One region of the Paenibacillus sp. IHBB 10380 genome, then DNA from elsewhere that is predicted to be linked to it. Evidence: riboswitches for the same ligand, from Rfam matches in the RefSeq annotation. Region 1 holds a riboswitch; each other region holds the start of a gene.
What was found. A riboswitch is a leader RNA that binds a small molecule or an ion and turns the genes downstream of it on or off. The one in region 1 is predicted to bind thiamine pyrophosphate.
Positions count from the first base shown of each region.

Region 1 (7,767 bases):
TAAAATATGTGGGTTGCCTAATTGGCGTATTTGCGAACATAATTCAAAACCACTACCGTCCGGTAGCATAACATCGAGCAGAACGATATCAGCTCCGTTACGAGCAATCGTATCGAGTGCTTCTTGGCAGGTTCCAGCTGTATATAATTGGTGAAATCCTTCCTTTTGGAGCACAAGTTGCAGCATTTTTACAATAGAGGGTTCATCATCAACGATAACTATTTTATTCATATTCATTCTTCATCACCTGATGTAATGCTAGCATATAAACCTTAACATCTGTTGAACAGAGTTATAAAAAGTTAAGTTCATGTTATGGTTCTGTTCCTTAGCTGTTCAGCTTGATTGATTATGATTGTAAGAGAGGTGATAGTAAAGATGAATCAAATAGACACAGGAAACCGCATTCGCGTTATAGATGCGATTCGCGGCTTCTGCTTACTCGGTATACTTATTGCAAATATGCTCATTTTCCAGTATGGGATGTACGGACAAGGGGAACTACAACAATTTAACCCTACAAGCTTGGACACGATATTTCATCATATACTGAAAATTACAGTTGTCGGAAGTTTTATGCCGATCTTTATGTTCCTGTTTGGCTATAGCTTATATAAGCTTCGGGGAAGCTTGGTGAAGCGTAACTTAAAGCCTGGATGGGTGTTAGCTCGGCGCTTCTTCATGCTCATTGCGTTAGGCTTGATGCACAGCCTATTACTATGGGAGGGCGACATTTTACTAGCCTACGGGGTAACGGGCTTTACTTTGCTACTATTCGTTAAGAGGAAGCCGAAGACGCTAATGATATGGGGAATCATACTGAGCATATTGATGGCGGGCCTAAGCTATGGTATCGAGAAGAAGACAGTTAAAGAAGAAGCGCGGATGCAGCAGTATGTCGCAACATCTATTGAAGTCTATGGTGAGGGGACCTATCAAGAGATTACTAAGTTTCGCTTTAACGAGGATCCGCTTGATTTGCCGCCAGGCGCTATAATTATCGTGATGTTCTTCACACCGTTCCTGCTGCTTCCGATGTTCTTGTTCGGGATTGCCGCTGCAAGCAAACAGTGGTTTCACAATCCGCGGCGAGAAAGACGTAGATACGTGTGGGCGACGGCGATCCTTCTGCCGCTTGGTCTAGCGTTTAAGAGCATAGCTGAACTCCAACCACAATCCCCTTGGAGCGGCGTATTCCTTACGGCGGGAGGGCAGCTTCTCGCACTTGGATATATTTTTGCACTAGCACTGGTGCTATCGCACTTATCGAAGCGATCAGTGCTCGTATCGGCGTTTGAATCGGTCGGTCGCATGTCGATGACGAACTATTTGATGCAAACTGTCATTTGTACGACCTTATTTTATGGTTATGGGCTGGGTTGGTTCGGACAAATCGGCATTGTGAACGGCTTTCTATTGGCCCTGCTCATATATACTGTACAGGCTGTACTAACGAGCCTGCTACTACGACGATTTAAGAACGGTCCAATCGAGAGACTTCTTAGGATGTGGACTTATCTCTCACTCAGCGGCAAGCCACGTGCTTCGCATAAGGTTGTTAATGATCCGAGTTTAAATACCTCCGTGTGATAATGAAGTACGAATAATCATTGGGTGCCTTGGCCTTATCCATATTGTAGAATAAGTCATGTTGACGGTTTAAATTAAACTTGGATATTCTTTACTAATTGGTTATACTTTGTTTAGCAATTATATATTACGGGAGCTTGGTGGGACCAGGCTGAGAGGATAGTTGTAACTATCGACCGTCAAACCTGATCTGGATAATGCCAGCGGAGGAATTGGAGTTCTATTTCTATTTGTCTACTCTAAGACTGCCTCTTACTCAGATGCAGTCTTTTTCTATAGGAATAGAATTTGCTCCGCTTGATCAAATCACCTTTATATAGGAGGAAATGAGATGTCAAGCGAAATGAAAAAAGATCAAATTAACCTATCGGCTTTCCCAGCAAGTAAAAAAGTATATGTACAGGGTTCACGTACAGACATTCAAGTACCGATGCGCGAGATCACACTCAGTCCAACATCGGGCATTCACGGAGAAGAAGAGAATGCACCTATCCATGTCTATGACACTAGCGGAGCTTACACGGACACAGAAATTCATACCGATATCCGTCAAGGGTTACAACCCAATCGTTTACGCTGGATTGAAGAACGAGGAGATACAGAAACCTATGAAGGAAGAACCATACAACCCGAGGATAACGGCAATACCAACGGTAAAGCATTAGCTGAAGTATTTCCAGCACTCCAAAGGAAACCTCTACGGGCAAAAAAAGACAACAATGTCACTCAAATGCATTATGCGCGTAAGGGTATCATCACCTCCGAAATGGAATACATCGCCATTCGCGAGAATGTGACACCGGAGTTTGTACGAGATGAGGTGGCTCGTGGCCGCGCCATCATCCCATCGAACATCAATCACCCAGAGAGTGAACCTATGATTATTGGACGAAACTTCTTAGTAAAGATCAATGCCAATATTGGAAACTCCGCTGTATCCTCATCCATAGAGGAAGAAGTGGAGAAGATGCGATGGGCGACACGCTGGGGTGCAGACAATATTATGGATCTGTCCACTGGTAAAAATATTCACACCACGCGCGAGTGGATTATTCGTAATTCTCCTGTTCCTATTGGTACGGTACCGATCTATCAAGCTCTGGAGAAAGTAAATGGCAAAGCGGAGGATTTAACATGGGAAGTTTACCGGGACACACTCATCGAGCAAGCAGAACAAGGGGTTGATTATTTCACCATTCATGCCGGAGTCTTACTTCGCTATATTCCGTTAACTGCTGAGCGAATGACTGGCATTGTTTCTAGAGGTGGCTCCATTATGGCTGCATGGTGTCTTGCCCATCATCAAGAGAACTTTCTTTATACACATTTTGAGGACATATGTGAGATCATGAAATCCTACGACGTCTCCTTCTCCCTTGGAGATGGCTTGCGCCCTGGTTCCATTGCTGATGCTAATGATGAAGCGCAATTCGCTGAACTAGAGACGCTAGGTGAATTGACGGCAATGGCTTGGAGTCACGATGTTCAAGTTATGGTCGAAGGACCGGGGCATGTCCCCATGCATTTGATTAAAGAGAACATGGATAAGCAGCTTGAAATCTGCAATGAGGCCCCCTTCTATACCTTAGGTCCTCTTACTACAGATATTGCACCGGGTTATGACCATATTACCTCTGCCATTGGAGCGGCGATGATCGGTTGGTTCGGTACAGCTATGCTATGTTATGTCACTCCAAAGGAGCATCTTGGTCTACCGAACAAGGAAGATGTACGTGAAGGTGTCATCACTTATAAAATCGCTGCTCATGCCGCCGATTTGGCAAAAGGACATAAAGGTGCACAGGATCGCGATAACGCCCTTTCTAAAGCCCGTTTCGAATTTCGCTGGCGCGATCAATTTCATCTATCGCTGGACCCTGAGAGAGCGCTCGAGTATCATGATGAGACATTGCCTGCAGAAGGAGCCAAGACGGCTCACTTCTGTTCCATGTGCGGACCGAAATTCTGTAGCATGAGAATTTCTCACGATATCCGCGATTCTACTAGAGCCCACAAGCAAGAAGAACAGGAAACCATAGAGGCAGGAATGCTAGCTAAAGCACAAGAATTCAAAAAATCCGGCAGCGGCATTTATCAATAGATAAGACTTAGTAAACCATAAATGATCAATACCCCAGTTAACTCTAACTGGGGTATTGACATGAATTGAGTTCAAATCAAACACTCAGCACCATCTCCGCATGATCAGTTCAACCGGACCTCTTTTCATCCATTTTCTCCACACATATGAAAAGATCATGGCGATAATAAAATAGATACATCCGTATGCGATTGCAAAAGAAAGGCTTCCATTGTCCAAATATCCAACGATCTCAAGAAAACCCAATCCAATGAATATATGCCCGACATAATGAGATAATGAAAGCTGTCCAGTGTTTATTAACGCCTGCGTCAGACGAAAATGCCCTAATTTTTCAACCAAATAAAAACTGATAGTAATGATGGCCACCGCTAAACAAGTTGCAGATAATACATACAATATCGTAGGTGGCATCGGTTTCGTCGTAAACAAATAGTTCGCTGACTCTATATCGAGTATAGAAGAAGTCCCTTTAATTAGGCCATAGGAAATTGCCTCAAAAACAACAGTCCCTGACAACGAATAAAGCAGTAACCTTGATCGATTCCCCTTATACAACCAGCGTTTTCTACCTAACCACAGGCCGATTATGAAAAAGCACACCCAGGGGAAGATGGGGTGGAAACCATTGAGAAAGAGATTGCGAATAAATCCTTCCACCGTCCAAAAGCCTGCATATTCGTGAAAGTTCGTGTTCCAACCTTTACTATAATCGAACAAGATCAAAAATGACTGGGATGCTAACAGGATAACCGCAAACAGGCTGAGTATTATTTTATCAGATGCTGTAATCAAGACCGAAGCTACAAGCATAAACACCGCGTAATAATGCAAAATATCGGCGGTCCAGCCCATGACCAGAAGATAAATACCTATTATGAAAAGGAAAATAGCTCTACGGTACAAGTTGTTCCGACTTTGACGAATAACGTCCTTGTCCATTGAATTTCTTGCTTTCGTGGTCATTAATGACACTCCAATGCCTGCCAGCACGACAAACAATGCTGCTGCTCTTCCCTCAAATAGACCTGCTATGGCTCTCAACCATGCTGCACCATCGTTTTCTGCCTGCATTGCAAGCTTATAGTTCACGATAAGCATTCCGAAAAATGCCAAGGCTCGCGCAAAATCAAAAGCAGTTATTCGCTGTGTAGACTGACTCATTTCACGACATCTCCTTTACAATGGTTTTGACCGCTTTAGTCCAGATGTCATCGTAGCGATACTCCAACTTGTAGCTAATAAAATTATCTATGCTATCAATGATCATGGTCAGCATTTGTGCCTTAATAAGCGTATCTTTGTCATCGACAGCCCCAATCGAAGCCCCGTGTCGCAACAGCTCAACAAAACCCGTAGTAAATCCTTCCAAGCTTTCGATTAATTTGTGTGAATAGTTTGGATTCCGGTAACCCAGCGCTTGGAATTGATTCATGATGCGTGAGTAATAGTCGTCTTCATATTGTCTGTTAATAATACTTAGGCCATCTGAAATAAGCTTCTCTTCAAAATTATCCTTCGTGTAGTCCTGGACACTAAAAAAGTTAGCAAACCCAATACTTTGGCAAATCTCGTCAAAAATCACATCGATAATATCTTTTTTAGACGAAAAATGATAGTACAGCGCAGGCTTTGATATCCCTACCTCTTTGGCAATCATCGCCATACTTGTTTTTTCAAAACCATGCTCAGCAAATAAGTGGTACCCTGTTTCCAAAATGACAGCATACGTTGCATTCATATTCATTTCTCTTAACATCCTTCCCAAATACTTACTTAACGGTCGGTAAGTAAACAATACTAGATAACATTATTTATTGCAATAGGTTGCTGAAAATGGAAAATAACCCAGTTAGAATTAACTGGGTTATTGACATGAAATAAGTTATAGAAATCCTATAAACAATAAGGAATAGCCCATTTAGCAGCAGCGTGGATAATTAAAAATTTGAGATACTTAATCATTCATTCACTTAAATGTTCAGTACCTAGTCGCTGGCATCTAATTGGAACGACTCTAGCCAAGATTTATGTATTAATACTCCTATAAGCGCATGATGTACATCGCATTGTAAGACATGGGTTAGTTAGAAAAATGCATTTTCCGTTCTGGTTACTTGTACATATAGCTGATTAGGTTGGCCATTCTCCTTTGGACGCTTTAACAAAATTAGAAACATTTTGTTTCTGTGAATTACCTAAAATAAGTGTTAACTTCTCAAAAACATTAGGAGCGACATTAGCTTGAACATCCGCCAAAAGCAATTGTCCACCCCTCACTTCCTGTACCAAATTCCAAAGCATATCCGTCCTCATCATTTTCATCCTCCATTTCTGTTTATTGATTGAAGTATATTACAAGAAAAGGAAATAAGAATGAGTAAATTGTGCAATATGATAACAATTTATTGATACAGTGAAGAAATACAACCTAATGCACAATATACTCATTAACATAAAAAGTTTCTTGTATACAATCTAATATCATATGGAAGAAAATATAGTGGGAGGTCGTACTATTGATCAAAATTGATCTTGATTTAGTCATGGTAAAAAGAAGAATGAAACTGATAGAACTTTCTGAGAAAATAGGTATTACACCATCAAATCTATCTAATCTAAAAAATGGTAAGCACAAGTCTATACGATTTGAATTATTGGACCAATTATGTAACAACTTGCAATGTTTACCCTCTGACATATTAGTATTTGTTAAAGAAGATAGTGACGATGTTACGACGAAACTGTAAGCCGCTCAGTAGCAGGCGCAGTTCGTCGTTTTTTCAGGAAAACAAGAGCTGATTAGATAGGATAAGCAGTCTTTATTTTTTATGTTTTAATTTTACAATCCCTAGCTCAATTCCACGTACCGTTGCGGCAATACTAGAATTGACACTGAATTTTTCGTTAATGGTTTGAATATGATTATTGACCGTTCGGCGACTTATAAATAGTTTATCCGCAACCTCCTGCTGTCTTAATCCTTCTGAGGTTAATTGTAAAATTTCTTTCTCCCGATCTGTGAGTGGTTCAATTTCAGAATCATATTTAGGAAAGATAATGGCACCATCTGCAACCAATTTTATTTTTCCAATCAAACTATTAATCGATATATTTTTACTAATGAACCCTTTTGCCCCCATTTTAATAGCTTTATTATGATACTCTACCAAGTCGTAACCGGACAGAAAAATTATTTTCAGACTAGGGTACTTTTCCAATATCATTTGCGAAATATCCAACCCATTAAAATCACCCATATGAATATCCATCAACAGTATGTCCGGTAGCTTTTTTTCTAGAATGTTCAAAATGTTTGCGGGAGAGGTATACGTTTCAAATTTGGTAACACTGTTACTAATTGAGATTTCTAAGCTTTTGGCAAAAAGTTCATGATCATCAAATAACATAATATGCATCGTTTACTCATTTCCTTTCATTGGAATTCTAATTTGAATATGTGTTCCGGATTCCATATTATTCTTAATGGTGAACTCACCTTGTAAATCATTTATTTCTTGTTTAATCGTTAGCAGCCCGATATGATTTGTATACCTGTTTTTCTCGAGATCAGCTGCAATATCAAATCCTTTGCCATCATCAATGACATCTATTATAAGAATTCGATTGTTCAACATATTAAGAGAGATCCTGATCTCATTAGCCTGAGCATGTTTAATAGCATTCTGTAGCAGTTCTTTAACCGTTCTAAAAATAGTATATTGCAGTTTGTTGTCCACTTCTAATAAGGGTTCAGCTTCTAATCGTATTTTTAAATGCGGCTGATGAACAGCTTCTCGCTTCAATTTCTCGCACATAATACTAATGCTTTGATAAAGCCCCAGATCAGACAACGTCGAGGGATAAATATCGAACATTTTTTCTCTGATGGATTTATTTAAATCTTGGAAAGTCGTTATAATAAGTTGCTGAGTATCTTTCTGGGGTGTTACCAATGATTCCGTCATATTCTTAACGGCAAGTATCGATTGCAATATGTCATCGTGCAAATATAAAGCGAAATTCCGCCTGATTTCTTCAACTTTTTGCACCAAAGTGATATTAAGATATTCGTC
Region 1 is NZ_CP010976.1:5,419,906-5,427,672, reverse strand. Features, by position in the region: gene UB51_RS24600 (response regulator transcription factor) at 1-237, opposite strand, end outside; gene UB51_RS24595 (DUF418 domain-containing protein) at 379-1,590, shown strand; TPP riboswitch at 1,710-1,818, shown strand; gene thiC (phosphomethylpyrimidine synthase ThiC) at 1,922-3,691, shown strand; gene UB51_RS24585 (DUF418 domain-containing protein) at 3,776-4,855, opposite strand; gene UB51_RS24580 (TetR/AcrR family transcriptional regulator) at 4,857-5,432, opposite strand; gene UB51_RS24575 (hypothetical protein) at 5,825-6,010, opposite strand; gene UB51_RS24570 (helix-turn-helix domain-containing protein) at 6,211-6,441, shown strand; gene UB51_RS24565 (response regulator transcription factor) at 6,514-7,110, opposite strand; gene UB51_RS24560 (sensor histidine kinase) at 7,114-7,767, opposite strand, start outside.

Region 2 (7,767 bases), 2.4 Mb from region 1:
GTTCTTCCGCCTCTGTATAAATCTTATGCCCGTGCTCACTTAAAGATAAATAAACTTGACGACGATCGGATTCATCTCTTGTACGCTCAATCATGTCGTGCTCAACAAGACGGTTCGTCATGGCTGTAATGGAGCTTTTGCCTACATAGAATTGTTCTGCTAACACAGTAGATGTACAATTCTTATCTTCTAAATAAATTAACCGTAAAAGCTGATATTGATCTATTGTTAAATCCTGACCAATGACTTCGCTAATTTCTCCATGGAAGCGTTTAGTCATAATCATCGTTGCTGTCATGTATCGTTCGATCCAATGTCTTGGTTGTTGATGTTCCACTTTGCTGTTCACGCCTCTCTAATCTGTATCGTTCATAAATCAAATAGTTCTATTGTCAAATAGTTCTACAATGAAACTATTTGATAATAGAACTATATTCTAAGTCAGTAGGTGTGTCAATCATAAGTACAGCGATGACAACAACAAAATCACTCACTCATATTCCCGAAGCGGCGAATGCTTTTTCATCAAGGCACACCTACCAAGCCACATGATAGTTACTTATAAAGTTTGTGGGTCGTTTTATTTTGATAAACAAAGAGGAATCAACACATTGGGAGGTCCTAAACCAGACTTCAACTTCTATTTTTCTCTAATTAAAAGCCAAATCAGCTCATCAAGTCCGACTCCATCCTTCCATCGGACTGCTAGCCGAAGCGTATCTTTTCTTCGGAATTCTTCCAGCTTCGAATCCCAGTCTTCCTGCTTCAATTGCAAGCTTCATCGCCAAAGCCATTTTCACCGGATCTCGAGCTCCGGAAACAGCTGTATTTAGTAATACACCATCGGCTCCAAGCTCCATTGCGAACGCTGCGTCAGCTGGACTCCCAATCCCAGCATCGACAATAACAGGTACTGTTGCCTGCTCTATAATAAAACTTAAATTTAGTGGATTAATAATGCCCTGGCCCGATCCAATCGGGGATGCGCCTGGCATAATGGCATGAACACCTAAATCCTGTAGTCTCTTCGCTAACAACACATCATCAGATGTATAAGGAAGTACTATGAACCCTTCAGCAAGTAGCATTTCAGATGCTTTTAACGTCTCAAAAGGGTCTGGTAGTAATGTCTTAAAATCGCCAATCACTTCAACCTTGATCATGTCACAAAGTCCAGAGGCCTTAGCTAGTCTAGCAATACGAACCGCTTCCTCAGCGGTCTTCGCCCCAGCTGTATTCGGAAGCAACGTATATTGGCTAATATCCAACATTTCCAGAAAATTAGGCTGAGTCGCCTCAAAAATGTTCATTCTTCTGACCGCAAACGTCAATATCTGTGACTCTGATACATTTACCGCTTCCTTCTGAATCTCAAAGCTTGGGAATTTTCCCGTTCCGAGCAATAAGCGTGAGTTGAATTCATATGTTCCGATCTTTAACATGTTAGCCGCCCCCTACAAAATGTACGATCTCAACCCGGTCTCCATCCGACAGTAACGTCTCTGAGTGTGAAGATTTCTCCAGAATTTGCTGATTACACTCCACAATAACCACTTTATTGTCCAAGCCAAAATGGGTAAGTAAATCTGTGATCGTCGTAACTTGCGTGTCAGGTACTTCCACCTGTTCTCCATTAATTTGTAGCTTCATGATGAAGCACCTGCCTTTTCTTGTAAAATGTTCTGATGCCGATGAATTCGATAAGGCTCTAACGAAAGGTGCTTCTCTGACTTTCCCTCTGCCCAATCTGCAACCAGTTTGCCGGTCATTGGACTTAGCAAGATGCCATTACGATAATGACCCGCAGCTACATATAATCCCTTACAAGTCTCATGTTCCCCCAGATAAGGAAAGCCATCAAGAGTCTGTGGACGTAACCCACTCCAAGCTTTCTCCCATTCCGAATCTACAATGCTTGGCACAAGCCTCTTGGCTGCTTCTAAAAGCGTCGATATTCCGCCTAAGGTGACCTTTCGATCATAACTGTGGCGTTTGCTAGTTGCTCCGACAACGAGCCTTCCACCCCTTTTCGGAACTAAATAGCATCCATGACTAAAGATCGTTGCAGAAAGTAACGGCTTATGTGTCAGAACAGAGAAGCATTCACCCTTAACCGGATAGATCGGACAACTCAAGCCAACTTGATCTAGTAGCGGTCCACTCCACGTTCCGGAAGCTATAATGACGCGATCAGAACGAAGTACATCTTCACTTGTGACCACTCCGCCCACTCGCCCTCGCTCTAGAAGAAGAGACTTCACCTCTGTAAACTCCTTGATGTCTGCACCTATAGTTACTGCCGCTTTGGCATAGGCAAGCGATAGTTCAGGAGCATCTACTTGCCCATCTCCTTCCACTAACATGGCACCCTGCAGTTCCCTAGAAATCTCTGGCTCTCTCTGAATGACTTGATCCATAGATAGCCACTCTGCTTGCTCTCCCACACTTTGTTGAAAAGCAATGGTCCGTTGAAGTGCTTCTACATCTGCGGCTGTTATCCCCACACGAAGTAATCCTTGTCGCTTAAAGCCTATATCTATGCCGGTTAACGCTTGTAATTCACTCGCTAGCTGAGGAAATAATGCACGACTGGACCTTGCTAAATCGAAGAATGGACCTGCTTCGTCAATCTCTGCCTGTGCTGCAAGCATCCCTGCTGCCGCAAGCGAGGCTTGTTGCCCTAATCGGTCTCGATCTATAAGAACGACTTTCATTCCTCTGGCAGACATGTAATAAGCAATAGAACTGCCTATCACTCCTCCACCCACAATGATGGCATCGCAGAACTTCGACTTCGTCAACTACATTCACCTCCTGCTAAATCTAGCTCTCTTCGATAATCTTTTACCGCCTGTATAGGATCAGACGCTGACGTAATTCCCGATAGGATAGCAATTCCTGCTGCTCCCATTCCTATGACCTGTTGCACATGTTCTGGCTTAATGCCACCAATAGCAATAATAGGAAGATGAACATGCTCCACAACTTCCTTCAACATGAGGATTCCTCTAGGCTCTTGATCAGGCTTCGAATTCGTTCTGAAGATATGTCCGTAAAGAAGAAAATCAGCGCCACGTTTGCTCATGTCATCGGCCTCTTGTACAGAATGAATTGAACACCCTATACGCAATCCAGGAAAAGAATGCTTTATCTCCTGAACTTGTAAGCTATGATAAGCTAACTGAACCCCACCTGTCTGAGCCGCCCAAGCCACGTCTATACGATCATTAATGATCACTTTATGCATCGGTACCCCACCTGCCTTCAAAGCCATAACCCATCGCCACAATTCCGCCGCAGTGCTAGATTTCTCCCGTAAATGAAAAGCTGTTACATAAGAATGGGTTCGCTCTGCTATCCATACAAAGTGTTCCAATTCATGCTGACCGTTTGAAATGACATGTAACTCTCGAACTGACATTTCATGACCTCCTACACACTCGTAATTCAATTCATCCTACAGAAGAATTCCATGACCAAATTAATGAAGAAAGAGAACAAAAAAAGCCCCCTTCTGCTTAGAGAAGGAAGCTTTATATCAATAGCCAAGTGAATGTCCACCTATGTACGCATATGTACGTAAACAAACAATAGTTCAACCAAAGTTCAAGCTCACTTCCCTACGCTGGTATAATCCAGATCAGGTTCAAAGGGTTTGGAATCACATTTCCGTCTCAGCTAAATAGCACCCCTAGTGATCTAACGTATTCAATTGGATACATCCTACCATGAATAAATGAAAAAGAAAATCTATTTTATTTTACAAACCTAAGCTATTTAGATTTTAATATTTTCGCAATATCCTTTTGTAAATCTGTCATCTTCTTGATGATCTTTGTCTGCTCGCTTAAAATATCCCGATATTTCTTCGATGTTACAGCTAAGTTTTTCTTCTTTTTTTCTAGCTGATCAAATTCCTTCTGTAGCTTTTCCAACTTCTTTTGGACCTTTTTAAGAGATTCTAGCTGATTTGTCAAACTATTTACTGATACTTCTACAACATTATTATTGTTACTACTCTTGGCGTTAACTGGGTTTGCATAGGATGTTTGTGTACTTAACGTTAATACCACGACAAAGGTAACTAATAGAATCATTGCTTTCTTCATCTGAATCCTCCTTCTGTTATATATGGTGAATTATAGCATTGTGTAGAGATATTTAAAATACATTTGGGAGCAACTCCCCCTTAGAATAGCTCCCCTATAAATAATAATGAATCTAGTCATTCTGCTGCTCTAATATACGACGTGCAGATAGTAAGAACGGTATTCCAAACGCTGCAGTTAACGCAATCACCGTGAAAATAATAATCGAGTAGTCTACACCAAGCGCATCCAACAGGAACCCTCCAAGTAAGGGCGCCATAACATTACCCAAATTATTAAAACCTATCATTCCAAAATAAGTTCCTCGTAATTCCGGCTTGGCAATACGATCTATAAGGATGTCTGTCATTGTAAACATGAGAACTTCTCCAATCGTAAAAAGAACCACACTGAGCATGAATCCAATAAACGATTGAAAAATACCGAATAGTAACAAGCTACAAGATACCAAAGCGCTTCCGACAATAAGAGGCGTAATTGGAGACCACTTACTCGCAATACGAACAACGGGGAACTGGAAAGCCAGCACAATGATCGCATTCAGGGAGAGCATATAACTAAACCATTTAGCTCCATCTTCGATGCTCGGGCTCATCTCCATGTATTGGGGTAATGTTGAACTGAAGTGCCCATAGCCAAGTACGCAAAAAATCATACCCATGAGAACATACACAAATACTCGATCTCTACCTGTTACTCGCAGTGCACCCGTAAGCGTTAACCGTTCACCCACTTGGGTCGAAGCCAAGCCCATTCCCTTGTAGCGAAGAAACTGAATGATCAACGTCACGCCATAGCAAAAATAAACTAATCCGGCTATTACAAACGCCCAGCTAGATTCAGATGCCCCCATTTGAAGTCCCAAAATCGGTCCAAATACGACTCCGAGATTGATTGCAGCATATCGTAAGTTAAATACGAGTAGTTTACTCTCCTGGGGTGTAATATCAGCCAGAAGTGCACGCGAGGTAGGTTCAAACATTGCACGGCATAATCCGTTGAGTGCATTCATGACAAAGAAAATCCAGATTTTATCCGCTACTGCAAATCCGATAAAAACCAGTGCCCAACCAAATATCGAAATCAATAAAATCTTCTTACGACCTATGACATCAGATATATATCCACCATAAAAGCTAGCGAATACACCAATCAGAGAGCTCACCGCTACAACAATACCTGTCTGTGAAGGTGAGGCTCCCATTGATTTAATCAAATAAATAGAGAGAAATGGAATACTCATAGACGTGGCCATTCTTCCAAAAATCGTTCCTATAATAATTGTCCATGATAAAGGATGTATTTGTTTCAATTGTGCATTCATTATTCCTCTTCTTCTACCGCAGCATCGTACACACAACGAAACCGCTCTATTCCAGGATGAATTTCACCCAAACTGTACACCACGAATCCAATATTGCGATAAAAATCAACCGCTTCTTCATCTGTCTCTGCAATAATTTGTGCTGGGTTTTGAGCTTCTAGTAGTTCGAGCATCATTCCTCGTCCGTATCCCTTCATCCGATTCTCAGGCAATACGGCAATATGATGAATGGTTATCATTCTTTCATCGTCCATCTCATACCCAATTAGACCTACGAGCAGCTCCTCATCTTCGAAGCCATATAAACGTAAAGATTCACTACCTTCATACCGATCTATAGCAGCGTTCAAAGACTTATCATCTGGAAAAACCGCATACGATAGTAGCTCTGTTACTTCCAATTTGTGAATATACGATTTAACGTTAATTAGCATGTCTTAACCCTCCAACAAATTTGTCTTCATACAATAGTCATTCCGTAACTGTAATGGGTTTGGAGGGAAAATTCAAGTATTTAGAATGATCGATATATCAAAGATAGGTCTATAATCGACTATTAACGACAAGCCAGAGATAAATCCCGGCCTGTCGTTTGTATGTTGTATTACACCCACTGAATCACTTGTTCAGCGGTTTGCCGCGTTTTCCCGCGTGGCTCATTCAGGCGATATCCAAAGGCTACCATGCAGGAAATTCCGAAATGCTCAGCATCCATGATTCCTTCTTCGGCCAGGATATGCTCAATCTTCTCCTTATTGAAACCCTCCATCGGGCATGAGTCGATGCCGATTTGGGCTGCAGCAGTCATCATATTACCAAGCGCAAGATAGGTCTGCCGGCAGCCCCATTCGAACATCGCCCGTTCATTCTCTTGCAGTCCGAACTCTAATTTCAGAAAATTATCATATACGTTTCCTTTTCCCACTACAACCTCAGCAGGCAACTTCTGCACATTCTTCAACATACCCTGAATATAGTCAGAATCGGCAACCATATCTTTAGGCAGCCTTGACAGAATAAGCACAAAATGACTAGAAGTCGTAAGCTGTTTTTGGGCTCCCCAAGCGTAAGGGTGTAGCTTCTCGCGGATCTCCTGGCTCTGCACAACGACAAACCGCCATGGTTCAAAACCAAAGGAACTTGGTGACAATCGTCCGGTTTCCAGAATAAATCGGAAATCGGAATCGCTAATTTTTTTGCTGCTATCAAATTCTTTAGTTGCGTGTCTAAATTGGTAAGCAGACAAGATTTCATTCTTGGTTGTTGTCAAATTTTCCATCATTTATACTCCCTTTCTTGGCACACATTAAGTTTGACTGTTTGCCAATTACAAGTTTAATATTAGAGTATATATCGCATGTTTAGAAGTACGCACATTAATGTTATATAGTATACAAAATGATACTATGAGGAGTGAAATAAATATGCGCAATCGAAAAGGTGGCTTCGGGGATTGTCCTGGAGGCGATAAGCAGGCTTGCCCTGTAGAATTTACGCTGGACGTCATCGGAGGCAAATGGAAGGGAATTCTCTTATATCATCTAATGGAGGGCACGAAGCGGTTTAACGAATTTCGCCGAATAAGCCCGGGAATTACTCAACGTATGCTAACGTTGCAGCTCCGGGAATTGGAAGAGGACGGTGTGGTCCATCGCGAGGTCTATCATCAGGTACCTCCGAAAGTCGAATACTCACTAACGGAATTTGGGAAAACGCTAATTCCAATTATTAAGCTTATGAAAGAATGGGGCGAGGAATACAAAATAAAACAGCTTCCCGTAGAAAGCTGTCTAGAAGTAACAGATAAAAAATTGTAGCTTAGAGCTGAACCGTTATTTTTCTCCATTAAAGAACGCTTCTGATTTATTTCTATGCTCATCCGTCACCTGACCCGAGATCGCTCTAATTCCTGCCGCAATCAGGGCTGCATCATCTGTAAAACCTAATCCGATAATCACATCTGGAATAACATCTATGGGTGAAACGAAATAGGCCAATGCGCCAAAGGCTATCCCCTTCGCCCAAAGAGGTGTTTTAGCATCAACGGCACAATAGTACATGGCAATAGCATCTTTGGTAAACGGAATTTTTCCAGCAGATTTCTTCATCTTTGTCCAGAAGCTATTTTTTACAAGCTCCTCATTTTCTTTGCTATATTTAAATTTATTCACTGTGAGTTCCACAGTGTTCTTATCATCGACTTTCTTCATTAGGGGGCCTTTATTGTTGAGCCTTGCACATAGTCGTCTGCGTCTTTCCATTGTACACGTATCGATTTGGAAGTGAACAGGTCTGCACCGTCGGAGACTTGGAAATGAAGATGAGCTTCGCTAG
Region 2 is NZ_CP010976.1:3,026,976-3,034,742, forward strand. Features, by position in the region: gene UB51_RS13325 (MarR family winged helix-turn-helix transcriptional regulator) at 1-337, opposite strand, end outside; gene UB51_RS13330 (thiazole synthase) at 675-1,442, opposite strand; gene thiS (sulfur carrier protein ThiS) at 1,444-1,650, opposite strand; gene thiO (glycine oxidase ThiO) at 1,647-2,801, opposite strand; gene UB51_RS13345 (thiamine phosphate synthase) at 2,798-3,421, opposite strand; TPP riboswitch at 3,601-3,703, opposite strand; gene UB51_RS13350 (hypothetical protein) at 3,774-4,109, opposite strand; gene UB51_RS13355 (MDR family MFS transporter) at 4,222-5,433, opposite strand; gene UB51_RS13360 (GNAT family N-acetyltransferase) at 5,433-5,867, opposite strand; gene UB51_RS13365 (NAD(P)H-dependent oxidoreductase) at 6,038-6,712, opposite strand; gene UB51_RS13370 (winged helix-turn-helix transcriptional regulator) at 6,858-7,250, shown strand; gene UB51_RS13375 (YkvA family protein) at 7,266-7,643, opposite strand; gene UB51_RS13380 (M23 family metallopeptidase) at 7,643-7,767, opposite strand, start outside.
Region 2: it holds a riboswitch for thiamine pyrophosphate, as region 1 does, so the genes downstream of both, UB51_RS13345 (thiamine phosphate synthase) here and thiC (phosphomethylpyrimidine synthase ThiC) in region 1, are expected to answer to the same signal.

Region 3 (7,767 bases), 620 kb from region 1:
AAAGATGCCAAAAAGGCATTTAAAAAGTTACATGGAGGTAAAGCAGCATGGGATCGGGAAGGTTTCTTCTGGTATTGGACTTAACATGACCTTCATGAGATAACCATATTAAAGCCGATCTGTGGGGTTCATTCCTACGGATCGGCTTTATTAGTATATCGTCATTCTATTTACATCCAGACCTCTTGTAGTGCAGACCGGAATAAGGCATCCAATTGTTCTTTATGTTCACTTTTTGCGGTAAGCATTCTAGGTGCCAATGCTTCATAGTAGGCTATACGTTCTTCCAGAAATTCATTAAGAACTTCTATTCTTGGTTCATAATCCATTTCATCTCCTGCCTTTTTGCGCACAAGGAGATTCTCAATGGCTGCACTCAGTTCACTATTCTTGGGAATACATTCATCAACTAATCGATCAAATTCCATCGGTGGCATGGTATGATGATGTTCGATCCATTGACATCCTAGAATCGGACGCAGCACGTAAAAGTATTTTTTGATTTTGACCTGTTCCCCTTGAAGATAATCTCTATAATTCCCTTTCGCCATATGGAGATAATGTTGCATACTGGTTCGTGAGGAATAAATAAAGTAACACATCTCGCGAATCTGCTCAGCGATCGAAGTCGTTTCCAAGTACAGAATCGGAGACTGTAGCCACTCCAGCAAGGGCGGGTTCGATTTTTTAAGCAGATAAAGTGCCTTCTTGAGATCCCAACCATTAATATCCAGCATATTGCTAATGGGCTGTTCAATAACATCTCTTTTATCAAAAATAGATAAGTACCATTCTACGGGGCGCACATATATGAAACGAACATCGTAATCGCTATCCTTTGATGGAAATCCCCATGCCCGGCTCCCAGACTCACAAGCATATATGATCTTAACGGATTCTTCCTCTTCTATCTTTCTCAATTGTTGCATAATATGTTGCTTCATAATCGGCATATTCATCTCCTCCATTTAACTTCATCGCATCTATACTTTTCTAGTACCTTATCTTCTTCTGCACTTATCATCGCTTATTCAAGCGTAAACGAACATGGCAAAAGTATGGCGATAAATAATAATTTTGGGTACTTACGACGGCAGCCCTGTTACAATGAGAAGATATTATTCATCTGCATTACAATCGGAGGTTGACATGGCTAAGGAAAGCTTTGATAAAGAGATTCAATTTCTACGTATGCTTGTCCTAACAAGTGGGGCTTATAGTCGCCAACAATTCGCGGATCGTCTCGGTATTTCTGTCCATACTTTTGATAAAACAATCCGTAAATTAAAAGAAATCAACCATAGTATGTCTCAACAGCTCCCTAATGAACAAAGCTTAGAACTAGCGGAAGCCATTCGTTTAGATTACTATGATTCTGCCGATCCTATGCTCTTATTTCTATTTCGTGCGAAGTCCCTCAAGGAGTCTGAGAGCCAAAGAATCTCTATGCTCTTAGCTGCCTTACACAATCACAACGCATTAACGGCTATGGAACTTTTAGATCTATGTTGTGGTAGCTTATCCGCCGACTCTGCTCAACCGGATGAGAAAACAATACGTAAAGACCTCAAATATTTAGAAGAGGTTGGCGTGATTGTAAGAGAATCTGGCATACGCCCCCATAGATATCGAATTCAGAATGATCTGATTCAGGCACTGTCTGAGGATGAACTGATCGATCTATTCGATTTTGTCGATGTGATGGCTAATACACAGGTTCCCTCCGTACAAGGTTATTTACTCCGTGATAGCTTGAAGAAGAACGTGGCACAACTCCATACCGAGAAGCAGGCTATACAACCTTTTTTATATAAGTACCACTACTATTCACGTATTTTGGATGAGGCTCATCTATTTATACTTTTGGATGCGATCCACAACCATCGTAAAATAAAGTTTCTATACTTCTCCCCTAAGTCTGAGAAAAGTTATGCTTCCAAAAATACCAACCCGATCTTCGAACGCGAGACAAAGGGACGTGAAGAGTTAACGCTCCCCCTGAAGGTAGTATACGACCATCAATATGGAAGGTGGTACTTACTCTCTCATGACTCACGTCAGGGGATTAGGAAATATCGCTTAGAGGGCATGACTCAGATTGGAGAAGACATACAGGTCTCTGAACAATTATTTGATGCTGTGTACAAGAAATTAGAGGAGAAGATTCAATACAGTTGGTTAATTGATACAGGCCACTCAATCACGGTTCGCGTTCGCTTCTTTAATCCTGGATTATCACAACCAAACTTTATTAAAGAACGTGTGTTGTTGCAGGGGCAATGGGGACAAATTGTAGAAGAAGATGAACAATCCTTCATCTATGAAATTGTTGTCAATGGCTCCAACGAGATCAAACCTTGGCTCCGTAGTTTCGGGTCTAGCTGTGAAATATTAGAGCCACCTTTGCTACGAAGTGAAATGATCGCCGAATGGAAGGAGCTTCAATCGTATTATGAATCTATTTGAGAAAATATTTAACTATCAGATTATCTCTCGTCTAGATGATTCCGGTACCTTCATGATCACCTCACAGGAGAGAGCATGGCTTAAGACCATGCTTGAACATCCAGCGGCAACGGCAGCTTTTCCTGAGAGTACGTTACATAAATTGAAGAACGTTCTAGAACAAGACTCTACCCTTGATTTCAAAGAACATTTCATAGAAAAAGGTCGCAGTATAGAGAAGCATGTCTACCATCCCCTTCTACGTTCTTGTCGCCGATTCATTCTGAACAAGAGTAGTATCGTCATCACTTATCGTTTGAAGGGCGGAAGCACCACTTCAGCGCAGAACGGAGTTCCCTATAAATTAGAATATTCCATGGTCAAAAAAGAATGGTACCTACTGTGGTACCATCTTAGACATCGTTCGCTGATGAACACGAGACTTGACCACATCGTATCGGTGTCAGAACAATCTACTTCACCTGAGGTACTTGTCCAAGCCTTCACGAACATTCAACAGATTTTGGATAAGCTTAAAGATCAAGTCATACTTGAGGTCGTCAACACCTACAATCAAGAATTATCCCGTATCTTGTATGCCTTCTCCTGCTTCGAGAAGGAAGTCATCTATGATGCAACTGAACAAATATATACAATCTGCTTAAGCTTTATAGCGAATGAGCGTGAGTATGTTCTATCCAAAATTCGTTTCCTCGGTAAAAGAGTACGTATCATCGAAGGCGATTATTTGAAGAAACGCATGCTAGAATCTTCGAGAAAGGCACTTGAAAGGTATCGCATCACCTCACCTCCCATCAAGGATCAGCATGTGTCATCCCCAATGGACGGTAATCGTTTACCCATGAAATACTAGAGATTTTCTATGTTCTAATATTTATAAAAAAGGGGTATAGCCACCTTGTGGCTATACCCCTTACATATTTATGTTATTTAAAAGCAGGTACTGCTATTTCCCCGTAATTATCCTCGAAGAACTTTTTCACTTCCGGACTTGTCATACGCTTCGCAAGCTTCTGAATAGGTTCGGAGTCTACATTGTCCTTACGCGCTACCAGAGTAATTACGAAATCAGAATCGTCGCCTTCTGTGATTAACGCATCTTTCTTAGGTGTTAAATTAAGAGGCTTAGCATAAGCTGGAGTCATAGCCACTAGATCCACATCATCTAGTGTACGTGCCAGCATCAACAAATCGACTTCCTTGAATTTGAACTTTTTCACATTCTCTGTGATGTCCGCTTGTGTCGCGTTAATTCCCACGCCTTCTTTTAACTTAATAAGTCCATTCTTCTCGAACATAACAAGTGAACGTCCGATATTGGATGGATCGTTAGCGATAGCAATCGTTGCACCTTCTGGTAAATCTTCAATGTTCTTATACGTTTTAGAATAAGCACCATACACCGCATTGTAAATAGGTTGCACCCCAACCAATTCTGATTTATTAGCCTCGTTATATTGGTTCATATAAGGAACGTGTTGAAAAAAGTTAGCATCCACTTCTTTATTAGCCAAAGCGTTGTTAGGCTGTACATTATCGGATAGAACAACGATCTCTAGGTTAATACCATCTTCCTTCAATAGAGGCTTAACAAGCTCCAATACCTCTGTCATTGGCGGAATGAGGCTAGCTACTTTCAATGTAGTCTCTTCACTGGTTGTCGGAGTATTCTTACTTTCCTCCGCTTGCTTCTCATTATTTCCACAACCCGCTGCAACTAGCATAAGTACAACAACTAACATCATCATTATTTTTCTATTCATCTTTATATTCCCCCATAAATTATCTCTTATCGAGCCGTCTCGCAATATAACTACCTGCAAACTGAATGACCTGCACCAATATAATCATAATGATGATAGTAAATACCATAATCTTCGTTTCAAACCGTTGGTACCCATAACGAATAGCGAAATCGCCAATTCCACCACCACCAACTATCCCCATCACCGTTGAGTAAGAGATGAAACTGATAATAGAAGTCGTTAAACCTAACATGAGTCCCGAGCGAGCCTCAACATACATAAATTTAACGATAATCTGAAAGGTTGATGCTCCCATTGATGAAGCTGATTCGATCACACCTCTTGGAACCTCTAGAAGTGACTGCTCCACTAACCTCGAATAATAGGCAATCGCCATTATGGATAACGGCACCGAAGCCGCAAGCGTACCTAGCGCTGTTCCAACGACAATTCGCGTAAATGGAATTAAAAAAACGACGAGTAAAAGAAATGGGAATGACCTAACAACGTTGACTATGATATTCAAAATACCATAGAGCAACCCATTCTCGTACAGCTGACCTTTTCGCAACAAATATAGAAAAGTACCTAATGGAAGTCCTATTAAAATAGCTGCAACAATGGATATCCCCACCATAGCAAAAGTCTCTCCTATAGCCTTCCATATTTCAGACTGATACTGCATGATATATTCAACCATGGGATTGATCCACCACTCTAGTCTCGACTAGACGTCCTAATTCCATAACCGATACGTTGTGACACATGTTGCGGACGACCTCCATTTCATGTGTTACGATAACAATAGTGAGTCCGAAATTCTGGTTGAGCTGTTTCAGCACATCCAAAATCCCCTCTGTCGTACTTGGGTCCAAAGAGGATGTAGGTTCATCACATAACAATACTTTAGGACGATTCGCAAGTGCTCTGGCAATCGCCACTCGCTGCTTCTCTCCTCCACTTAATTGTGAAGGATATTGCTTCGCCTTATGCTGTAGGCCCACAAATTCTAAGAACTCACTCACACGTTCCACACGTTCACGCTTCGGTAATCCAGTTAATTCAAGTGGTATGGAGACATTTCCGCTAACCGTCTTATTGCTCACCAAATTAAATCCCTGAAAGATCATCCCGATATTCCTGCGAGCTTCACGAAGCTCCTTCTCAGTCATATTAGTCAAATCCTCATTACCTACTACAACACTACCCGTGTCCGGCTTCTCCAATAAATTAATCATCCGTAACAGAGTCGATTTACCCGCACCACTTGTTCCAATAATTCCATGAATCTCGCCTTCCTTTACTTGAAGAGACACAGAATTGACAGCTTGGAAGTGGCTAGTTGAACTCACGAAAGTTTTACTTACCTGATGCAACGAAATCACGGAGAGTTCCTCCTTTATCTACTGCTGGTACTTATGTGGTGTCAGGACAAAAATAATCATACCACAGGTTTAGGCATAATTGTGATACAGAATCGATATTTATTCCCACATGTCGCTTTACATATGGGAATTTCGTGTTATATTCTTAACAGAACTAATTGAATACAGCCTGTTTTTTCACTAGGGGAGTCTAACGACTGAGACGAGCTTTTAAGCTTCGGACCCTTGGAACCTGATCTGGATTATACCAGCGGAGGGAAGTGGAACGAAATCTTCACATCATGCAATGCATAGAATTGCTTGACTGAACTTTTTGGCCCACTCATTTCCTTGTGGAAATGGCTGGGTCTTTATTGTTTTACAAGGATTGTGTTGCTATTTGGCTATCATAGCCTATATAACCCACTTAAATTCAGGAGGATGTTAAACATGACATATCTAACAAAAGTTCGTCAGTGCAATCCGCTTATACACAATATTACGAATATAGTCGTTACCAACTTCACAGCCAATGGGCTTCTCGCTTTAGGTGCCTCACCTTTCATGGCTCACGCTCATGAAGAAGTAGCCGATGTAGCTAAATTAGCGAATGCAGTCGTTCTTAATATTGGAACGCTCGATGAAAGTGTTGTGAAATCAATCCTTATCGCAGGGAAATCTGCAAATGAGAATCATGTTCCAGTCGTTATTGATCCGGTTGGAGCTGGCGCTACAACTTACCGAACAACGATTGCTCAGAGAATCACTCAGGAGATTAAGCTTGCTGTGCTCAGGGGCAATGTTGCAGAAGTAGCGCATGTCGTGGGTGAAGAATGGTCCATTAAAGGGGTAGATGCGGGTGCTGGCGAAGGCAATAGGGTACTCCTAGCACAAAAGGCTGCCCTAAAGTTAGGATGTATTGTTGTCATTACGGGGAAAGAAGATGTGATTACGAATGGACACACGACTTACATCACAAGTAATGGTCATCCTCTTCTCACTAAAGTTACAGGGGCTGGATGCTTGCTTAGTTCTATTATCGGGGCATTCTTAGCTGTAAGCGAAGTTAGCGAACAATCTTGGTTGGAATCGGTTACCGAAGCACTTGCTTTCTATGGCGTAGCCGCTGAAATAGCTGCTGAAATGACAGAGCATCAAGGACCTGGAAGCTTTCAGATTGAATTATTGAACCAATTGGCTAGCGTATCACCGAAAATTCTACAACAAAGAGCCCATATTCACCAAGTCTAAAAAGTTGTACGTCTACTCACCACTAAGACAATTGGAGGAATTAAGAGATGCATATCTATAAAGCATTGACGATTGCAGGATCAGATAGCGGTGGTGGAGCAGGCATTCAAGCCGATATCAAAACCTTTCAAGAATTAGGTGTATATGGCATGTCAACCATTACTGCACTCACTGCACAGAATACGTTAGGCGTTCAAGGTGTTTTCCCCATGACCGCCGAGACGATTGCTATGCAACTAGACTCGATAGGTGAAGATCTAGAACCCGATGCATTAAAGACAGGGATGCTATTCAGTGGCGAGATTATTCGGATTGTAGCAGCCAAGATTGAGCAGTATCATTGGCGCAACTTAGTCGTTGATCCAGTGATGGTGGCCAAGGGCGGATCTACACTACTGCAACAAGAAGCGATTAAATCTGTCATCCAAGTACTTCTCCCACTTGCCTTGGTCACTACTCCCAACATTCCAGAAGCAGAGATCCTTACAGAGATGTCCATCGTCAGCTTAAGTGACCGAGAAGAGGCTGCCAAACGTATTCTTCAGATGGGTTCTCATTATGTCGTCATGAAGGGCGGACATGATGCTTCTACCGATCAAGTCGTAGACCTTGTGTATGATGGGCATAGTTACATCTATATGGAGAATCAACGGATTGAAACAAGACATACACATGGTACAGGTTGTACTTATTCAGCTGCGGTTACAGCAGAGTTAGCTAAAGGGAAATCGGTACTGGACGCTGTTCAAACAGCGAAACAATTTATCCAAGCTGCTATAGAGGACCCATTAGGAATCGGTGCAGGGCATGGTCCAACGAACCATTTTGCTTATCAGCGGAGAAAGAGAGGTACAGAGTATGTCTACTAATCATAATGAATCTGTTCGTTCATTGCTGAAAGTCTATTTCATTATGGGTAGTGTCAATTGTAGGAAAGATCC
Region 3 is NZ_CP010976.1:270,500-278,266, reverse strand. Features, by position in the region: gene UB51_RS01160 (DUF6953 family protein) at 1-84, shown strand, start outside; gene UB51_RS01155 (nucleotidyltransferase domain-containing protein) at 171-953, opposite strand; gene UB51_RS01150 (helix-turn-helix transcriptional regulator) at 1,150-2,466, shown strand; gene UB51_RS01145 (WYL domain-containing protein) at 2,453-3,319, shown strand; gene UB51_RS01140 (MetQ/NlpA family ABC transporter substrate-binding protein) at 3,393-4,229, opposite strand; gene UB51_RS01135 (methionine ABC transporter permease) at 4,249-4,911, opposite strand; gene UB51_RS01130 (methionine ABC transporter ATP-binding protein) at 4,904-5,596, opposite strand; TPP riboswitch at 5,769-5,872, shown strand; gene thiM (hydroxyethylthiazole kinase) at 6,026-6,826, shown strand; gene thiD (bifunctional hydroxymethylpyrimidine kinase/phosphomethylpyrimidine kinase) at 6,874-7,695, shown strand; gene thiE (thiamine phosphate synthase) at 7,685-7,767, shown strand, end outside.
Region 3: it holds a riboswitch for thiamine pyrophosphate, as region 1 does, so the genes downstream of both, thiM (hydroxyethylthiazole kinase) here and thiC (phosphomethylpyrimidine synthase ThiC) in region 1, are expected to answer to the same signal.

Region 4 (7,767 bases), 130 kb from region 1:
AATAAAAACGGCCCTATAGGATCATCTATCAGTTAATATGAATACCGTGTGGAGGACGACCTGCAGGCTTTCCGAAGAAATACCCTTGAGCAAACTTGATACCTGCATCTCTGCAGAATTCAAATTCTTCATACCGCTCAATACCCTCTGCAAGTACCAATCCGTTGAACTGGGCTGCTGCTTCAATGATTCTTCTAATCTCACACTGTTTCACTGGTTCTTTGTCACAAAGATCAATGAGACTACGATCAATCTTGACATAGTCAGGCTCAAGGGTGGTCATCAACTCTAGTGTAGAATATCCAGAACCTACATCATCAAGTGCAACGGTCATCCCATTACTTCGATATACATTAAAAATATCTAGTAGATGAGGTAGGTCATCAATCTTCTCCGTCTCCACCACTTCAAATACGAAATCTTTAGGGTCCAAGTTCAGACGGTCAATCGTTTCAAAGGTATGCGTCAAACAATATTCTGGATTATAAATGGAAGAAGGCAAGAAGTTAATAAATCTCTTGTACCCTGTCGGAAGCCACTTCGCACTCGTCTCAATCGCCGAGATCCGCGCCGCCCGATCCAGAAATGAGTGTAATCCCGTCTCTCGAGCGACCTCAAAAAGATTAGATGGCTGAAAAAATACCCCTTCCACGGCTGGGCGAAGCAGAAATTCAAACCCGACAATTTGTTCATTTATATCTACAATTGGCTGCATATGATTCGTGAATCTTTCTTGACGAATGATGTCAACAACAACGTGATGCTCTAAGGTAGCCTCAATCTGTGATAAGGTAAGCCACGGACTTAATTTGATATCTTTTTCAATTCCGGTTATAGATATTGTTAATTGATCTGTAGCTTCTATTGGTAAATTATGTATTAATTGCAGTAAATATAACATCTCCTCTTTGCTGTTATATGAAATGGCTACAAATTCCGTGAAAACTTCCATGCTGAGTCCCTTTTCTTGAATTGCAGCCGTTAACTGTAAATTCAAGGGTTTCAATCGTACCGTACCTTGGTCTTCTATAGGTTGTATTGGAGCGCAGCCGCTGCAGATCAATAGAACTCCTCCTTGGCATATTTTGCCGAAAATCGCTGTAGTTATTATAACATGATGGTTATTTTTGTGGGAATACTTTTGTTCTCATTTATAATTCATCAGGGGTAATTCATCCGAGATATAAATAAACTGACAGCAATAAAACACTGTCAGTTTGTTGTATTATTGAGGAATCGTTATTTTTTGACCGACTTTCAAGGCATGTACATCCGCAATTTTATTGAACTTAGCAATTACCGTCCAATCAACGCCATACTTTTGACCGATACGGTAGAGATTATCACCCTTTTTAATCACATATACAACCTTTGAAGCTTCCGGCTCCTGAACAGGAGGTGTTACAGGTTTGGTTGGTGTTGGTTTGGTTGGTGTTGGTTTGGTTGGTGTTGGTTTGGTTGGTGTTGGTTTGGTTGGTGTTGGTTTCGTTGGCTCTGGTTTCGACGGTTCAATTGGAGCCACCGGAGTTGTAACTTCGCCTGATTGACCTACCATTTTCAAGCTATATTTCGCAAAACCATCTTCCCCTGTGCTTATATATGACATTGCTTTGTTATTCTTCGCTAAAGCTTGTGCATCTGGAGAAGATACAAATGTAACATTCACAGTATCATTGATAGGAGCTAGTGACCAGTTACCATCTGCTGTAGGATTGATTGTACCTTCTTCACGAATATAATCAATAATGACTTGGCGATTCTCATCTGGTGCTGCCATCACGATTCGTTTGCCATCTGGATTGGCTAGCTTCGAGCTTGAAGCACGATAGTTATTCGTTGCAACAATAAATTTCTGTTTTAGGTCAATCGCTTTACCTTGATACTCCAAATTCTTGATACGACTAGAGGATGGATTAATAATGATAGCTTTAGCATCATACTTAGCTGGCTGAGTCACATCGATCTGATAGTTAACTCCATCAATAACATCGTAGTTGTAAGTAGGGAACTCTGAGTTAACCAAATTCTGTTCTTCCTTGCTAGTTGGGTCAATCTGATTGAATTGTCCAGCAGACCATTCTAGCCATTCCTTCAATTCTGCACCTGTTACCCATACCGCATGAACGGTGTTTGGATATACGTAAAGATCTGCCACATTCTTAATCGCGATTGTACCTGCCGGAATATTCGTATAATAAGAAGCTCCTGCACGGCCTCCTGCTTTGAATGGAGCACCTGCAGATAATACCGGCAATTTCTCATACTCAGTTCCTTGTAAGTTGTTGTTCACATACCACTTCTGAGCATTGGTCACGATCTGAATGGATGGATCATCTTGTACTAGGGCAAAGTAGCTGTTAATTGCTGCACTAGTCTTACCTACTGGACCCCGAATATAGTCTAACGTTTGTTTGTGCTCATCTTTCACAGCATCTACGACGGCTTGGTCCGCCTCCACCAAGGACTTCTTATTGGCAATGTCATAGATCGGACGCGCTTCAACTGCTGAATCAACGACAGTCCACTTTCCTCCAATCTGCTTCAAATCAAGATCAATGATTCCAAGATGATCTCCCCAGTAACCTGGTTCTACAGATGGAACACCATTAATGGTACCCTTCTCAATATCTACACCTTTAGCATTTTTGAAATCAGCGCTTGGGAAGGTTTTATGTGCATGTCCAAATAAGATAGCATCGATGCCCTCCACTTGGCTTAAATACAATACGGAGTTCTCCATTAAAGGCGTCTGTGGAATTTCTTCAAATCCAGAATGGGGAATAGCAACAATGATGTCTGCGCCTTCCTTCTTCATTTGAGGAATAAATTTCTTAGCTGTTTCTACAATATCTTTAGCCACAATCTTACCTTCTAGATTAGCCTTGTCCCATTGAGATACTTGTGGAGGAACGAACCCAATCACACCCACTTTAAGGGTATGCTCTTTCCCTGCCTCGTCCGTGATCTTCTTATCTAGAATTTGATAGGGAGTAAAATAGTTCTTATCATTGCTCTCATCTTTATCTCCATCTGCAATGTAAAGATTCGCATTAACGTATGGGAAGTTAGAACCTTCTAAGGATTGCTTCAAGAAATCCAGACCGAAGTTAAATTCATGATTACCGAGGTTACCAGCATCATAATCCAATAGATTCATAGCCTTGTAAACAGGATGGATTTCACCCTTCTTCAGTGGGTCTACTTTTGCTACGTAGTCTCCAAGAGGATTACCTTGAATCAAATCTCCATTATCAAAAAGAAGACTGTTCTTAGCTTCCTTTCTTGCAGCCTTAATTAAGCTAGCTGTCTTGGCAAATCCATACTGATCCGTATCCTTATCAGCATAATAGTCATAGTTCACGACGTTGACGTGCAAATCCGTTGTTTCCATAATCCGTAGCTTAGCAATTGCACTATCTCCCGCTGCATGGATTGGAGAAAGTGAAAGCGCTAACAAATTGAAAGCAACAGCAGTTGATGCTACAACCTTCAGCGTTTTGTGGTGCGAGTTAAACATAGTATCTCCCCTTAATAATAGTATGTATTACTTAGTCCCCCCTAAGTTTATATCGAGTCATCTTAAAAATAAAGAGATATATTTATCTCGCATAACAAACAATGCCTGAGACCCTGCCTCAGGCATTACATTAGCACTCTTGAACCATCTATAAAATCTCAATTCACAGGGGGTTTATACGATCCATTCACGCTTATCATTATCTTGACCTGTATACGCCATACGAGTCGGTTTAATATCTAAAATGACATAATTGGGATCATTGGGTCCTGTAAACCATTTCTCAAGTTCAGGACTCCATACCTTTTCTCGTAGACTTTCATCCGTACATATAGAACAGATCCCTTCGATCTCTATAACATCCTTACTTCCACCTATTTCATAACCCACTAACAAGGACACATGGGGATTTTCCTCTAACTCTTCAACTTTATGTGTTTGGCGGTTCGTAGCCAAGTGTAAGCTTAACCCTTCATTAAACAATACCATATACCTTTGTTTCGGTTTATTCCCCTCTATCGTAGCAAACGAGCAAATTTTATTGTGATCCAATGCTTTGACAATTTCCTGTTCTATTCTAGTTTTATCTAACATGATGTCATAACCTCTTCCTTTTCTTATTTGAGTGATAAAACACACGTATGAGTAATGTACCCATCTCTACTATTTTCAACCCATCTCCTCTTTATCATACGTTGTGACTTTACTATGACGAACAGCTTCATATTAGGGTATGATGGATAGGTCTATTGTCTTGAAAAGGAGCTTAAATTCATCTATGAAACGCTTAATTTGGATTGGTTGTTTGTCTTATTTCTTAATTGGTTTGGCACATGTCGTACTTGGTTCTGTGCTCCCAGTCATTCTGGAGCATTATGATCGTGAATACAGTGAAGGCGGACAGCTGATCTTTGCTCAGTTTGCCGGTTTCTTAGGTGGCGTGATGCTCTCCCCATGGTTAAACCGCCGTCTCGGCAAAAAGGGTAGTCTCCTTCTTGCCCTAGTTGCACTTTTTATTGCCGAATCCGTATACACCCTCCTTCCGCCTTGGGAATGGATGTATGTCACAGGAATTGTCGCAGGATTTGGGTTCGGAATGATCGAGGCTGTCATCGGAACCATCATTATCACAGGGGTTACCCATCAGACCGCTGTAGCCATGAGCAGGCTCGAAGTATTCTTCGGCGTAGGTGCTATGCTTATGCCACTCCTAGCTAGCGGTATGATCTACTTTGGCTGGTGGCGCTGGTCATTCCTTGTCGTCTCCCTCTTTGCCCTCATTACATTTATATTCTGGGCTAAGGGTTCTTTTGGAGCGTTAGACTCCATATTGAATGCACGAAACGTAAGCCCTCAACAGCCGAAGCAACCCAAAGTAGCGGTGTATCACAAGGGCCAAAAACGAACGCTAGCGATATTTGTTGTCTTCTTCTTTCTATATGTTGGCGTAGAAATGAGCTTAGCCAACTTCATGCCATCTATGCTTGTAGAGAAGATGAGTATGGACAAAGCAGGGGCTGCACTTAGTGTCACCTTCTTTTGGATTGCAATGTCAATCGGTCGCCTATTTGCAGGATATATAGCAGAGAAAATACGCTACCGTTCCTATGTACTTATAAGTAGTCTATCCGCCCTCATCCTACTTACTCTTTTCCCATTCACGAATCAGATCTGGTCTGCTTTTACCGTTATCACACTACTGGGTCTATTCATGTCGGGTCTTTTCTCCATAACGTTAGTATTTGCTAACAAGCTTATGCCCGGTACAGAGGAGTCAACCACAAGCATTCTAATTGCCGCTGGAGGTGTAGGTGGTGCTGTCCTTCCCTTAATCATTGGCTGGTGTATGGATCATCTAGTGGTTAACCAAACGGCTGGTATGCTTGCTGTGTTCACCGTAGGTCTGTTCCTGCTCAGTATAGCTGCATTTAGAGCTCAACATAGATATGATCAGACAGTTCAGGGATATCATTAGTCAGCATGTCAGAGTTACTGGACACCTCTTCCTTTGTAGACTATAATACTCATTGAAATGATCTAATTTCATAAGTACAGGGGTGCTGGAATTGGCCGGCTGAGAGTGTGTCCCACAAGACACTGACCCTTATACCTGATCTGGATAATGCCAGCGTAGGAACTAGCCGATATGGTTCATCCATATATCTATCTTGCGCCCATATGCGTCCCGATTACGGGGCGCTTTTTTTTGTTGCACAATAACACAGTGTATTTCACAAAAGGGGAGAGAAAGAAATGAGAAAGTTAGGAACGTTACTTCTCGTATGTATGCTCATACTAGTCGTAGCAGGATGCGGAGCAACCCGCAACAACGAAACGAATCAACAAGCAGCGACACCAGCAGGTGAGACTCCATCCACACCTAAGACATTAAAGGATGTTAAAGTTGTTCTGGATTGGACTCCTAATACGAATCATACTGGACTCTATGTAGCTAAGGATCAAGGCTATTATGAAGCAGAAGGATTAAACGTTGAGATCATTCAGCCTGGTGCTGGAGGATCGGATACGATGGTGGCATCGGGAGCCATCCCTTTTGGCATTAGCTATCAAGAAGCAGTCACCCAGGCACGCATCCAAGGTGTACCCCTTGTGTCCATTGCGGCAGTAATACAACATAACACTTCTGGATTTGCTGCACCTGTGGATCGCAATATTAAGACTCCGAAGGCATTCGAAGGCAAGACTTACGGGGGATGGGGTTCTCCAGTAGAAGAGGCTGTAATGAACTCTATCATGGAGAATGATAAAGGCGATGTTAAGAAGGTTAAAATAGTGAATATGGGCGAGGCTGATTACTTTACAGCTGTGAAGCGTGATATTGATTTCGCATGGATCTTCTATGCATGGACAGGAGTTGAAGCGGAGCTTCGTGGAGAGCCGCTTGATATGTTGTATGTGAAAGACTACGCTAAGGAGCTTGATTATTACACACCCGTCATTGTGACGAATGAGAAACAGATTACAGATGACCCCGAACTCGTAAAAGCTTTCATGCGTGCAACGTCCAAAGGGTATCAGTATGCGATTGATAAACCTGAAGCTGCTGCTGCAATTCTTAGTAGTTCTGTACCCGATCTGGACAAAGAGCTAGTACTCGCTAGTCAGAAATGGCTCAGTCCACTCTATAAAGACGATGCTGAGAATTGGGGAGAACAGAAAGCCGAAATATGGCAAGGATATTCCGCTTGGATGTACAAACATAAGCTTCTGGATAAACCATTAGAGATAGAAAGTGCTTATACGAATGACTTTCTACCTCAGGCAAAATAATAAGACTACACCCTCACTTTGAAAGGATGATATCACCATGGCTAATACTTTACTAAGCATTCAAGTAATCCCTAAGACACCCAATAATGAAGATTCTATTCCTTATGTAGATCGCGCCATTGAAGTCATACAACAATCCGGTATTAAGCATGAGGTTCATCCTCTAGAGACCACTATGGAAGGCGAGCTGGATGAGTTGCTGAGTATTGTTAAGAATATGCATGAAGCGCTTATAGCCGCAGGTAGCCCTAGTGTCATCTCTCAAATTAAAATAGCCCACAATCCAAAAGGTATAAGCATGGGTAAATTAACGGAGAAATATCGTCCATGAGCTTGATATGGAACAAAGTGTGGCCGCCCTTAGTGGCGGTCCTTATCTTTTTGACGGCATGGCAGCTCAGTACTTCACTCTTTAACATCGAAGATTGGATTCTCCCAGCTCCATCAGATATTGCACATGAGGCTTCCGCTGAATCCGCAAGATTATGGGAACACGCTCTAGCTACAGTAAAACTCACCTTAGGTGGATTTGCTATTGGAACAACCGTGGGGCTTGTGATCGCCTTCGTGTTACATAGAATTCCTTTTCTTCATTCTGCCCTTTATCCACTTCTCATATTGAGTCAAAATATCCCTACCATCGCCCTTGCCCCACTACTTATGATTTGGTTCGGTTTTGGCCTACTTCCTAAGTTTATTCTCATTACACTCGTTTGCTTCTTTCCTGTAGCTGTCGCTGCAATGGATGGGCTCAGACAAGCAGATCGAACGATGCTGGAATATATGCGAATGATCGGGGCTACCAAAGGTCAAATATTTACCAAGCTAGAGCTTCCACATGCCCTTCCTTCTATGTTCTCAGGGATACGTATCGCGGCAACGTACAGTGTTATGGGCGCAGTCATTGCCGAGTGGGTTGGCTCTGACAAAGGTATTGGCTACTATATGATGCTTCAAAA
Region 4 is NZ_CP010976.1:5,288,827-5,296,593, reverse strand. Features, by position in the region: gene UB51_RS23965 (EAL domain-containing protein) at 29-1,063, opposite strand; gene UB51_RS23960 (bifunctional 2',3'-cyclic-nucleotide 2'-phosphodiesterase/3'-nucleotidase) at 1,226-3,517, opposite strand; gene UB51_RS23955 (pyridoxamine 5'-phosphate oxidase family protein) at 3,692-4,111, opposite strand; gene UB51_RS23950 (MFS transporter) at 4,296-5,492, shown strand; TPP riboswitch at 5,561-5,671, shown strand; gene UB51_RS23945 (ABC transporter substrate-binding protein) at 5,771-6,808, shown strand; gene UB51_RS23940 (MTH1187 family thiamine-binding protein) at 6,846-7,139, shown strand; gene UB51_RS23935 (ABC transporter permease) at 7,136-7,767, shown strand, end outside.
Region 4: it holds a riboswitch for thiamine pyrophosphate, as region 1 does, so the genes downstream of both, UB51_RS23945 (ABC transporter substrate-binding protein) here and thiC (phosphomethylpyrimidine synthase ThiC) in region 1, are expected to answer to the same signal.